Regions from separate parts of the Streptomyces sp. NPDC002176 genome, predicted to be linked through region 1. Evidence: riboswitches for the same ligand, from Rfam matches in the RefSeq annotation. Region 1 holds a riboswitch; each other region holds the start of a gene.
The links. A riboswitch is a leader RNA that binds a small molecule or an ion and turns the genes downstream of it on or off. The one in region 1 is predicted to bind thiamine pyrophosphate.

Region 1 (4,142 bases):
GGCGCTGTTCCGCTCCTCCACCCCGCCGCTCGTGGCGTTCCTCGACCGCACCGACAAGCTGGTGCCGCTCGGGCAGGAGGGTGCGCTGGCCGACTTCGACACCCACCTCGACGAGGCACTGGGCCGCATCCTGGCCGAGGAGCAGAGCGCGGGCTGACGTGGCCCGGCCGGGGGGCGCCGAGCGTTCCGCCGGGCTCCGTGCACCTTTGAAGAAACGCTTCTGCAAGGGTTCACGGCCCGACGGTCTAGACGGTCCGCTCAGCGCTTCCGGCGCCGTCCCCTGCCGCCGGAGGCCGCGACGGGCGGGGTGGCCGCGGGAGCCGCCGTACCGGGCGCGGGGCGGTCCGCCGATACGACCAGGGCGGCCAGCGCGGTGGTGACCGGAACCGAGGCGACCAGACCGATCGAGCCGACGAGCGTGCGCACGATCTCCTCCGCGACCAGCTCGCTGGTGGCCACCGTGCCCACCCCGCTCTGCGCGATGGAGAAAAGCAGCAGCAGGGGCAGCGCGGCGCCCGCGTAGGCAAGGACGAGGGTGTTGACGACGGAGGCGATGTGGTCGCGGCCGATGCGGATGCCCGCCCGGTAGAGCCCGCGCCAGCCCATCGAGGGGTTGGCCTCGTGCAGTTCCCACACGGCCGAGGTCTGGGTGACCGTCACATCGTCCAGCACGCCCAGCGAGCCGATGATGACGCCCGCGAGCAGCAGCCCGCTCATGTCGATGGACGGGTAGAGGCCGTGGATCAGGCCGGTGTTGTCGTCCGTGTTGCCGGTGAGCGCGGCCCAGCCGATGAACTGTGAGCCGAGGAGACCGATCAGCAGCAGGGAGACGAGGGTGCCGAGCACCGCGACGGAGGTCCGCGCGGACAGGCCATGGCACATGTACAGCGCGATGAGCATGATCGCGCTCGACCCGACCACGCCCACCAGCAGCGGATTCGAGCCCTGGAGTATCGCGGGCAGGATGAACAGGGTGAGCACCATGAAGCTGACGGCCAGGGCCACCAGCGCCATGACACCGCGCAGTCGGCCCACCACCACGACGGCGACCGCGAAGATCCCGGCGAGCAGGGCCATGGGGAACTTGCGGTCCAGGTCGGTGACCGCGTACTGGAGTTCCCTCGGCGCCTTGGGCTCGTAGGCGACCACGACCTTGTCGCCCTGGTGCAACTGCCGGGTCTGGTCCGGCTGCACCAGCTCGGTGAAGGTGCGTCCCTTGTCCTTGCCGGTGTCGACCCGGACAATCGCCTTCTTGCAGGGGCCCTTCTTGTCCTCCTGGGCAGCCGGACCCGCGCCCGTGGCCGAGGGATCACCGGCCGGGGCTCCCCCGCCCACCCCGCCGACCTGGCAGCTCACCGAGGTGACCTGGGTGACCGTGGCCTGCTGGGTCTGGCGGTCGAAGCCGACCCCGGAGCGCTGGTGCGGGGGCGCGCCTCCGGGCCAGAGCACCACCAGACCCACGACGACGGCCGCGCTGAACGGGATCAGGATGGCCGCGATGACCTTGCGCAGATGTCTGGAGACCGGCGCGGCGGGGCCGTGGTTGTGAGAGTGGCCATGACCGCCATGACCGCCATGGCCGTTTCCGGGGCCGGACCCGTGCCCGCTCCCGTCGCCGGGGCCTGGTCCGGAGCCGGGCCGGTGGGGTGGGCCGGGGGGAGGGTAGGGAGGCTGCTGCGTCGTGGTCACGGCCCGATCATTGCAAGAACGGGGGAGGCCCACTGTTCATCCCGTCACACAGGGCGCTAGCGTGGAGGCACCTTTGCACACGCGGGAGCTCGGAGCACCGGGCTGAGAGGGCGCTGACCTCCGTCGTTGCGATGTTTCACGTGGAACATGGTTCCCCGAGATCATCTGCGGACGGAAATCGCTGCGTCGACCGCCGAACCTGTTACCGGGTAATGCCGGCGTAGGGAGTAGGTCTCATGACCAACAAGGACGCACGCACGCCTGCCTCCGCGCAGACCACGACGACCAGTTCGTCGGGCGAGGAGGCCGGGAAGTCCATCGGCTGGCACAAGGCGTATGTCGAGGGTTCGCGCCCCGACCTGCGGGTGCCGGTCCGTCAGGTGCATCTCACCAACGGGCGGTCGGTCACGCTGTACGACACCTCCGGCCCGTACACCGATCCGGAAGCCGACACCGATGTCCGCCGGGGGCTGGCCCCGCTACGGGAGAACTGGATCGTCGCCCGTGGCGACACCGAGGAGTACGCGGGCCGTCCCGTCCGGCCGGAGGACGACGGGATCAAGCACACCTCGCCGCGCGGCGGGCTGCGCAATCTGGACGCAGTCTTTCCGGGACGGCCTCGCCAGCCCCGGCGTGGACGGACGGGCCGGGCGGTCACCCAGCTCGCCTATGCCCGCCAGGGGGAGATCACGCCCGAGATGGAGTTCGTGGCGCTCCGGGAGAACGTCTCTCCCGAGGTGGTCCGCGAGGAGATCGCGGCGGGCCGGGCCGTGCTGCCCGCCAATGTGAACCATCCGGAGATCGAGCCGATGATCATCGGCAAGCGGTTCCTGGTGAAGGTCAACGCCAACATCGGCAACTCGGCGGTCACTTCCTCGATCGAGGAGGAGGTGGAGAAGATGACCTGGGCGACCCGCTGGGGCGCCGACACGGTCATGGACCTCTCCACCGGCCGCAACATCCACACCACCCGCGAGTGGGTGCTGCGCAACTCCCCCGTGCCCATCGGCACCGTGCCGCTCTACCAGGCACTGGAGAAGGTCGACGGCCGGGCCGAGGAGCTGACCTGGGAGGTCTACAAGGACACGGTGATCGAGCAGGCCGAGCAGGGCGTGGACTACATGACGGTGCACGCGGGTGTGCGGCTGCCGTACGTCCCGCTGACGGCGAACCGGAAGACCGGCATCGTCTCGCGCGGCGGCTCGATCATGGCGGCCTGGTGCCTGGCGCACCACAAGGAGTCGTTCCTGTACGAGAACTTCGAGGAGCTCTGCGAGATTCTCGCCGCCTACGACGTCACCTACTCGCTCGGCGACGGTCTGCGGCCCGGTTCGATCGCGGACGCCAACGACGAGGCGCAGTTCGCGGAGCTGCGCACGCTCGGGGAACTCAACCGGATCGCCAAGCGGTTCGATGTACAGACGATGATCGAGGGCCCCGGGCACGTCCCGATGCACAAGATCAAGGAGAACATCGACCTTCAGCAGGAGATCTGCGACGAGGCCCCGTTCTACACGCTCGGCCCGCTGACCACCGACGTCGCGCCCGCGTACGACCACATCACCTCGGGTATCGGCGCCGCGATGATCGCCTGGTGGGGCACGGCGATGCTCTGCTACGTCACACCCAAGGAGCACCTGGGCCTGCCGAACCGGGACGACGTCAAGACCGGCGTCATCACCTACAAGATCGCCGCCCACGCCGCCGACCTGGCCAAGGGGCACCCCGGAGCACAGGAGTGGGACGACGCGCTCTCGGACGCCCGCTTCGAGTTCCGGTGGGAGGACCAGTTCAACCTCGCCCTGGACCCGGACACGGCACGGGAGTTCCACGACGAGACCCTGCCCGCCGAGCCCGCTAAGACGGCCCACTTCTGCTCCATGTGCGGGCCGAAGTTCTGCAGCATGAAGATCTCGCAGGACATCCGGCGCGAACACGGCGGCAACCGGGCCGAGATCGAGGAGGGCATGGCGAAGAAGTCGCTGGAGTTCGCAGCCACGGGCAACCGGGTCTACCTGCCGATCGCGGAGGACAAGCCCTAACCGTACGGGGCTAGTCCGGCTGGTGTTCCGGGCCGCCGAAGTCCGGGCTCGTGTAGTCCGGGCTGCTGAAGCGGGGGCGGTCGGTGGCCGTTCCGTCGTCGGGGCTGCTGAAGCCGGGGCGGCCGTAGCCGAGGCGTGGCATCCGGCCGCTCGGTCCGGGGGCCGGGAGGGGCTGTGCGGCGGGTGCGCCGGGCCGGGTGAGGGCGTCCTGCAGGAAGGGCAGGATGCCGCGCTCGAGCAGCGCGTCCCGCCACTCCTGACGCGCCCTCGCCACCGCCTCGCGCGCCTCCTCCTGGGCGGCGGCCCCGGCGGAGGAGCCGTTGCGCAGCGCGGTGATCAGAAGCGCCACCCCGGCGGTCAGGATCGCCACCGCCGTCAGGGCGCCGAAGACCCAGCCGACGGTGACCATGG
Region 2 (4,142 bases), on a different contig from region 1:
GCTCGGTGCCGGACGCGATCAGCGAGCGCTCCAGCACGTCCAGGCTGGGGGCGCCTCCGGTGCCCATGATCAGCCGGGAGTCCAGGGTCAGGTCGCCGAGGACCAGGGGGTCGGTGGTTTTGGTGGTCACGGTCAGCCTCCCTGCACGGCGGTGAGGACCTCGACCCGGTCGCCCTCGGCGAGGCCGGTCTCGGCCCACCGGGTACGCGGGACCACGGTCTCGTTGACGGCGGCGGCCACCCCGGACGGCGCCGGAGTGAGGACACGTACGACCGCGTCCAGGGCGGTGCCCGGCGCGACCTCGCGGCGCTCGCCGTTGACGGAGATGTTCATGCGGAGTGCTCCAGGGTGGGGGAGGGGGCGGCGAACCGGTGCGGCGAGAACGGGCGGGCCACCTCGGGCAGGCCCCCGCCGCACAGCACGTCGGCCATGACGTCCCCGGTGACGGGCGTGAGCAGCACGCCGTTGCGGAAGTGCCCGGTGGCCAGCAGCAGGCCGTCGAGGCCGGAGGGGCCGAGCAGCGGGGCGTTGTCGGGGGAGCCGGGACGCAGTCCGGCCAGGGTCTCGGTGAGCGGCAGCTCGGTGATGCCGGGCACCAGCTCATGGGCGTCGCGCAGCAGCTCGTACACCCCGCCCGCGGTGACCGTGGTGTCGTACCCCAGCTCCTCGCTGGTCGCGCCGATCACCAGCTCGCCGTTCTCGCGCGGCACCAGGTACACCGGCCCGCCGCGCACCACGGCCCGCACGGTACGGCTCAGGAACGGCCGGTACCGGGGCGGCACCGTCAGCCGCAGCACCTGCCCCTTCACCGGGCGCACCGGCGGTACGAGCGCCTCCGGCACCCCTTCCAGCCGCCCGCTGAGGCTGCCGCCCGCCAGCACCACCTGACCGGCGGCCAGCGCGGTGCCGTCCGCCGTGGTGACCCCGGTCGCCCGGTCCCCGGCCACGTCCAGCCGCGCGGCCCAGGAGCGGTGGAAGGCCACCCCGGCCCGCTCGCAGGCGGTCAGCAGCGCGGCCGCCAGCCGCCGGGGGTCGATCTGATGGTCCCCGTCGGCCCGCAGCCCGCCGCGCACACCGGGCGCCAGCATCGGTTCCAGCCGCCTGCACTCCCGCCCGGACAGCCACTGGGAGTCCAGCCCGCACCGGAGCTGCAGCTCGTGCACCTCACGGAGCTGGGCGCGGTCGTCGGTGTCGAAGGCGACGGCGAGGGTGCCCGCGCGGCGGTAGCCCAGGTCGTGCCCCGTGGCCTCGGCCAGCTCGGCGGCGAACTCGGGATAGCGGCGCGCGGAGGCCAGGTTGAGGGCGAGCAGCCCCTCCTCGCCGTGGTGCAGCTCGGTGACCGCGGCCAGCATCCCGGCCGCGACCCGCGCGGCCCCGCCACCGGGATCGGGGTCCACCACGGCCGCGGTGAGCCCCCGCCCGGCCGCGCGCCAGGCGGTGACCAGGCCGATGATCCCGCCCCCGACGACGAGGACGTCCGGGGTGCTGGACGGTTCGGACGTACGTGACGGCATGGGCATCCCGCCCCTCCCTTCGCCGGCATGACCCGGATCAGGTTCGTACGGTCGGAGGCCGCCAGCCTCCCTCTCAGCCCGGTGCGTCCGGGCTCCCGCGAGTGCAGTTACGGTGGCCAGCCTAGCCGCCCGCCCAGCTCAGCCGTAAGAGAGCACGGCCCGGGTCCGGCCGGAGCGCGAATCCGGGCCGGGTGCGGGCACCAGTGTGGTGGAAGAGGTCGGTGCGCTCGCGCACTGACTGACGGTGAGTCAGTGACCTAAGGTGATCAGGTGAGCGAGCAGACATCTCCGGACGGCACGGCACAGGAACGGCGCGTGGTCGTCGTCGGGGCGGGCATGGCCGGGGTGCAGACCGCCGTCGCCCTGCGTGAACAGGGCTTCACCGGGCCCGTCACCCTGATCGGCGCCGAGCCGCACCAGCCGTACGACCGGCCCCCGCTGTCCAAGGCCATCCTCCTCGGCACCGCCGACGGCTCCGCCTTCGACGTGGACTTCGCCTCGCTCGACATCGACCTCCGGCTCGGCTGCGAGGCGCTCGGCGTCCGCCCCGCCGACCACGAACTGGACACCGCGACGGGCCCCGTCCCGTACGACGTGCTGGTCCTCGCCACCGGCGCCGAACCCGTCCGGCTGCCCGGCACCGACGAGACGCCCGGTGTGCATCTGCTGCGCACCCTGGACGACGCCGAGCGGCTGCGCCCGGTGCTCGCCGCGCGGCACGACGTGGTCGTCGTCGGCGCGGGCTGGATCGGCGCCGAGTTCGCCACCGCCGCCCGGGAGGCGGGCTGCGCGGTCACCGTCGTCGAGGCCGCCGACCGCCCGCTGGCCGGTGCCCTGCCCGCCGAGGTCGCCGCCCCGATGACCGCCTGGTACGAGGACGGCGGCGTCGCCCTGCGCACCGGCGTCCGCGTGGCCGCCGTCGAACCCGGCGCGGTGGTGCTGGACGACGGCGCCCGGCTGCCCTCCGACGCCGTCGTGGTCGGCATCGGCGCCCACCCCGCCACCGGCTGGCTGACCGGCTCCGGCATCGCCCTCGGCCCGCACGGCGACGTCCTGGCCGACGACCGGCTGCGCACCTCCGCCGAGGACGTGTACGCGGTCGGCGACTGCACCTCCTTCCCCTCGGCCCGCTACGCCGAGCGGCTGCTCGTCCACCACTGGGACAACGCCCTCCAGGGCCCCCGTACGGTCGCCGCCGACATCCTGGGCGAGGAGGCGGCGCCCTACGACCCGGTGCCGTACTTCTGGTCCGAGCAGTTCGGGCGGTTCGTGCAGTACGCGGGCCACCACGCGGCCGCCGACCGCACGGTGTGGCGCGGTGACCCCGCCGACCCCGCCTGGTCCGTGTGCTGGCTGCGCGAGGGCCGTCTGGTGGCCCTGCTGGCGGTGGGCCGTCCGCGCGACCTGGCCCAGGGCAGGCGGCTGATCGAGGCGGGCCGCCTGATGGACGCCGAGGCCCTCACCGACCCCGCGCTCCCGCTGAAACAGGCCGTCGTCGAGTAGGCCGGGGGCCCGCGCGCGGAGTGGCCCGACTACCGACTGTCGGTGGGGGATGGCAGGCTAGGTGTCGTGACCGAGATTGACACCAAGATCGACGCTCTTGTCCCCGCCTGGCTCACCCTCCCCGACATCGCCGAAATGCTCGATGTCGAGGTGACGCGTGTGCGGCAGCTGGTCAAGGAGGGCCAAGTCATCGCCGTACGCCGCGGTGAGAACCGGGCGCTGCACGTCCCCGCCGCCTTCATCGACGAGGACAAGGTCGTCAAGGGCCTCACCGGGACCCTGACGCTCCTGCGCGACAACGGGTTCACGGACGAAGAGATGATCGAATGGCTCTTCACCCCCGACTCCTCCCTGCCCGGCACCCCCGCGCAGGCCCTCAGCGAGAACCGCGGCACGGAGGTGAAGCGCCGGGCCCAGGCACTGGCCGGCTGACCCACCAGGGCGGCGCCCGGCCGGGCGCCGCCCCCACGCACGACCCGCACACCGAACCACCGGGGGACCCACCGCATGCCCGACACCGCCCGCGCCCGCCTCGCCGACGCCCGGCTCTACCTCTGCACGGACGCCCGCAAGGAGCAGGGCGACCTCGCCGAGTTCCTGGACGCGGTCCTGGCCGGCGGTGTCGACATCGTCCAGCTGCGCGACAAGGGCATGGAGGCCGCCGAGGAGCTGGCCCACCTGGAGGTGTTCGCCGACGCCTGCGCCCGGCACGGCAAGCTGCTCGCGGTCAACGACCGGGCCGACGTGGCCCACGCCGCCGGAGCCGACGTGCTCCACCTCGGCCAGGGCGACCTGCCGGTGCCCGCCGCCCGCGCGATCCTCGGCGACCGGGTCCTCGTCGGCCGCTCCACCCACTCCGAGACGGAGGCCGCCGCGGCCGCCGTCCAGGACGGCGTGGACTACTTCTGCACCGGCCCCTGCTGGCCCACCCCCACCAAGCCCGGCCGCCACGCCCCCGGCCTCGACCTGGTCCGGTACACCGCGGGCCTGAACACCGAGCGGCCCTGGTTCGCCATCGGCGGCATCGACCGGACCAATCTGGACCAGGTGCTCGACGCGGGCGCCCGCCGGGTGGTCGTGGTCCGCGCGCTCACGGCCGCGGACGATCCGGGCGCGGCGGCGGCC
Region 3 (4,142 bases), on a different contig from region 1:
CCCCGGCCGTCGGCGCGTCTCACGACACTGTTGACGCCCGGGAGAAGAAGCTCACCGCCGAGGCTCAGGGTGTCCTTGCCGCGGTGGGCGGCGGGACGAAGGTCGAGGCTGGAGTGGAGCGGGTAAGCGATGGCATCCACACTGAGCCGCTGCTCAGCAAGGGCAAGACGTACAAGCTCAGTCTCGTGTGCGTCGGCAGCGGTAGTGCCCGCGTCACGCTGACTCCTGCGAGTGTCGGTCCGAGTGCCGAGGTGCCCTGCGATCGGTCGATCGTGCAGCAGCGGATCACGGCGCCCGAGCAGGTACGCATCGATGCCGACGGCGTCAAGGGTTCCGTGGGCGTCATCGCGTGGCAGATCGACACCGTTTGATCGTGGCGCCTGGCGGGGTGGGTGACCACTCCCACCCCGCTCTGGCCAGGCACCCCAAGTCGATCTGAGACACTGGTACCACCATGCCCAAGCCCGGAGAACTCACTTTCGTCGCCCCCCGCGGAGCCAAGAAGCCGCCGCGGCATCTCGCTGACCTTTCGCCCGCGGAGCGGAAGGATGCTGTCGCGGAGGCGGGGGAGAAGCCGTTCCGCGCCAAGCAGCTCTCGCAGCACTACTTCGCGCGGTACACGCACGACCCCGAGCAGTGGACGGACATCCCGGCCGGTTCGCGGGAGAAGCTGCGGGAGGCGCTGTTTCCTGAGCTGATGTCGGTGGTCCGGCATCTGGCCACGGACCAGGGCACCACCCGTAAGACGCTCTGGCGGCTGTTCGACGGCACGCTCGTGGAGTCGGTACTGATGCGGTACCCGGACCGGGTCACCATGTGCATCAGCTCGCAGGCCGGGTGTGGGATGAACTGCCCGTTCTGCGCGACGGGACAGGCGGGGCTGGACCGGAACCTGTCCACCGCCGAGATCGTGCACCAGATCGTGGACGGCATGCGGGCGCTCCGGGACGGAGAGGTTCCCGGCGGGCCCGCGCGGCTCTCCAACATCGTCTTCATGGGCATGGGCGAGCCGCTCGCCAACTACAAGCGCGTCGTCGGCTCCATCCGGGCCCTCACCGACCCCGCCCCCGACGGCCTCGGCCTCTCGCAGCGCGGGATCACCGTGTCGACCGTCGGCCTCGTCCCCGCCATCCACCGCTTCGCCGACGAGGGCTTCAAGTGCCGGCTGGCGATCTCCCTGCACGCCCCCGACGACGAGCTGCGCGACACCCTCGTCCCCGTGAACACGCGGTGGAAGGTGCGCGAGGTGCTGGACGCCGGGTTCGAGTACGCGGAGAAGTCCGGGCGTCGGCTGTCCATCGAGTACGCGCTGATCCGGGACATCAACGACCAGGCGTGGCGCGGTGACCGGCTCGGCCGACTGCTCAAGGGCAAGCCCGTGCACGTCAACCTGATCCCGCTCAACCCCACCCCCGGCTCCAAGTGGACCGCCTCCCGCCCCGAGGACGAGAAGGCGTTCGTGGCGGCCATCGCGGCGCACGGCGTGCCGGTGACGGTCCGGGACACCCGCGGTCAGGAGATCGACGGGGCGTGTGGTCAGCTCGCCGCCACCGAGCGGTAACCTGAACCGGTCAGCACAACTTCACACGGTCATACATCTACATATTCCGACAGGGGAGCGCCACAGCGCTGAGAGTGCGGCAACCAGGCCGCAGACCCTCTGAACCTCGCCCAGGTCATTCTGGGTAGGAAGTTCGGTCATCACTCAAGCTGTTGCGCCCTGCCCGGGCTCCCGCGCGGAGTCCGGGCAGGGCCGCGTCTCTTCCTGGCCCACCCCAGGAGGACCACCAGTGCACACCAAGACCTTCGTGGCCGCGGCGGTCGGCCTCGGCCTGCTCACGCTCTCCGCGTGCGGGTCCACCGACACCAAGGGGAGCGCGGACACCAAGACCGTGACCCTCGTCAGCCACGACTCGTGGGCCGCGTCCAAGAACGTGATCGCGGACTTCGAGAAGCAGTCCGGCTACCAGGTGCGCGTCCTCAAGGACGGCGACGCCGGGCAGGCCGTCAACAAGGCGGTCCTCACCAAGGACAACCCCCAGGGCGACGTCTTCTTCGGCATCGACAACACCCTGCTCTCCCGCGCCCTCGACAACGGCCTCTTCCAGCCGTACGCCGCCAAGGGCCTCGGCCAGGTCGACCCCGCCTTCCAGCTGGACCCCGCCAAGCACCGGGTCACCCCCGTCGACCACGGCGACATCTGCGTCAACTACGACAAGGCGTACTTCACCGAGCACAAGCTGAAGCCGCCGCGCACCTTCGCCGACCTCGCGGACCCGAAGTACAAGAACCTGCTGGTCACCGAGAACGCCGCCACCTCCTCGCCCGGCCTCGGCTTCCTGCTCGGCAGCGCCGCGAGTTACGGCGACAAGGGCTGGGAGGGGTACTGGAAGAAGCTCAAGGCCAACGGCGTCAAGGTCGTCGACGGCTGGGAGCAGGCGTACTACCAGGAGTTCTCCGGCTCCTCCGAGGGCAGGAAGGCGGGCGGTGACCGGCCGCTCGTCGTGTCGTACGCCTCCTCGCCGCCCGCCGAGGTGATCTACGCCAAGAAGAAGCCGAAGACCGCCCCCACCGGCGTCTCCGAGGGCACCTGCTTCCGGCAGGTCGAGTTCGCCGGGCTGCTGAACCACGCGAAGAACCCCAAGGGCGGCAAGGCGTTCCTCGACTTCCTGCTGTCCAGGCAGTTCCAGCAGGACATGCCGCTGAACATGTTCGTGTACCCGGTGATCAAGGACGCGAAGGTCCCCGCCGAGTTCACCGCGAACGGGCCCGCCGCCAAGGACCCGGAGACCATGGCGCCTGAGAAGATCGCCGCCAACCGCGACCAGTGGGTCAGCTCGTGGACGTCGCTCGTACTGAAGTAGCCGAAGCAGCCGCACGGCGCAGCCACCCGCGCGGGAGCGCGGCGCGGCTGGGGCTGATGGCCCTGCCCGTCGCGTTCTTCGCGCTGTTCTTCGCCTGGCCCGTCGCCGCCATCACGGCGCGCGGGCTCAAGGCCGACGGCACCTGGCACCTCGGGCGGTTCGCCGAGGTGCTGGGCCGCTCCGACATCCGGCACGTGCTGTGGTTCACCACCTGGCAGGCGCTGGCCTCCACCGCGCTCACCCTGCTGATCGCGCTGCCCGCCGCCTACGCCTTCGCCCGGTTGGAGTTCCCCGGCAAACAGGTGCTGCGGGCCGTGGTCACCGTGCCGTTCGTGCTGCCCACGGTGGTCGTCGGCACCGCGTTCCTCGCCCTGGTCGGCCACGGCGGACTGCTGGACGAGCTGTGGGGCGTGCGGCTGGACACCACGGTGTGGGCGATCCTGCTCGCGCACGTCTTCTTCAACTACGCCGTCGTCGTCCGTACCGTCGGCGGACTGTGGGGACAGCTGGACCCTCGGCAGGAGGAGGCCGCCCGGATGCTCGGCGCGTCCCCGCTGCGCGCCTGGCGCCAGGTCACCCTGCCTGCGCTGGCGCCCGCAGTGGCCGCCGCCGCGCTGATGGTGTTCCTGTTCACCTTCACCTCCTTCGGTGTGGTGCAGATCCTCGGCGGGCCCACCTTCTCCACCCTGGAGGTGGAGATCTACCGGCAGACCTCCGAGGTCTTCGACCTGACCACGGCCGCCGTCCTCACCCTGGTGCAGTTCGCCGCGGTCGGCGCGATCCTCGCCGTGCACGCCTGGACGGTCCGGCGCCGGGAGACCGCGCTGCGCCTGGTCGATGCCTCCGGCACCGCCCGCCGTCCGCGCGGCGCCGGACAGTGGACGCTGCTCGGCGGGGTCCTCGCCACCATCGCGGTCCTGCTGGTGCTGCCGCTCGGCGTGCTGGTGCGCCGCTCCCTGGACGCGCCGGACTTCGGCTACTACCGGGCGCTCGCCGACGCCGACGGCGGTACGTTCCTGGTGGCGCCGCTGCACGCGGTGTGGACCTCGCTGGAGTACGCGGTCGCCGCCACCGGCATCGCCCTGGTCGTCGGCGGGCTCGCCGCGGCCGCGCTGGCCCGGCGGGACGCGGGGCGGCTGGTACGCGGGTTCGACGCCCTGCTGATGCTGCCGCTCGGTGTCTCCGCCGTGACGGTCGGCTTCGGCTTCCTGATCGCGCTGGACGAGCCGCCGCTGGACCTGCGCCAGTCCTGGTTCCTGGTGCCGCTGGCCCAGGCCC

Region 2: linked by a shared signal. The riboswitch ahead of thiO (glycine oxidase ThiO) and the one ahead of thiC (phosphomethylpyrimidine synthase ThiC) in region 1 are both predicted to bind thiamine pyrophosphate.
Region 3: linked by a shared signal. The riboswitch ahead of ACI2LY_RS08745 (thiamine ABC transporter substrate binding subunit) and the one ahead of thiC (phosphomethylpyrimidine synthase ThiC) in region 1 are both predicted to bind thiamine pyrophosphate.

The regions. Positions count from the first base shown of each region.
Region 1 covers NZ_JBJDQW010000005.1:428,934-433,075, forward strand. Annotated here, with positions in the region: gene ACI2LY_RS24800 (SsgA family sporulation/cell division regulator) at 1-157, shown strand, start outside; gene ACI2LY_RS24805 (YibE/F family protein) at 259-1,689, opposite strand; TPP riboswitch at 1,761-1,933, shown strand; gene thiC (phosphomethylpyrimidine synthase ThiC) at 1,926-3,731, shown strand; gene ACI2LY_RS24815 (hypothetical protein) at 3,742-4,142, opposite strand, start outside.
Region 2 covers NZ_JBJDQW010000003.1:330,158-334,299, reverse strand. Annotated here, with positions in the region: partial or broken gene ACI2LY_RS15305 (thiazole synthase) at 1-130, opposite strand, end outside; gene thiS (sulfur carrier protein ThiS) at 133-333, opposite strand; gene thiO (glycine oxidase ThiO) at 330-1,520, opposite strand; TPP riboswitch at 1,511-1,623, opposite strand; gene ACI2LY_RS15290 (NAD(P)/FAD-dependent oxidoreductase) at 1,785-3,017, shown strand; gene ACI2LY_RS15285 (Rv2175c family DNA-binding protein) at 3,084-3,449, shown strand; gene thiE (thiamine phosphate synthase) at 3,525-4,142, shown strand, end outside.
Region 3 covers NZ_JBJDQW010000002.1:115,134-119,275, reverse strand. Annotated here, with positions in the region: gene ACI2LY_RS08755 (hypothetical protein) at 1-371, shown strand, start outside; gene rlmN (23S rRNA (adenine(2503)-C(2))-methyltransferase RlmN) at 455-1,561, shown strand; TPP riboswitch at 1,603-1,710, shown strand; gene ACI2LY_RS08745 (thiamine ABC transporter substrate binding subunit) at 1,791-2,864, shown strand; gene ACI2LY_RS08740 (ABC transporter permease) at 2,921-4,142, shown strand, end outside.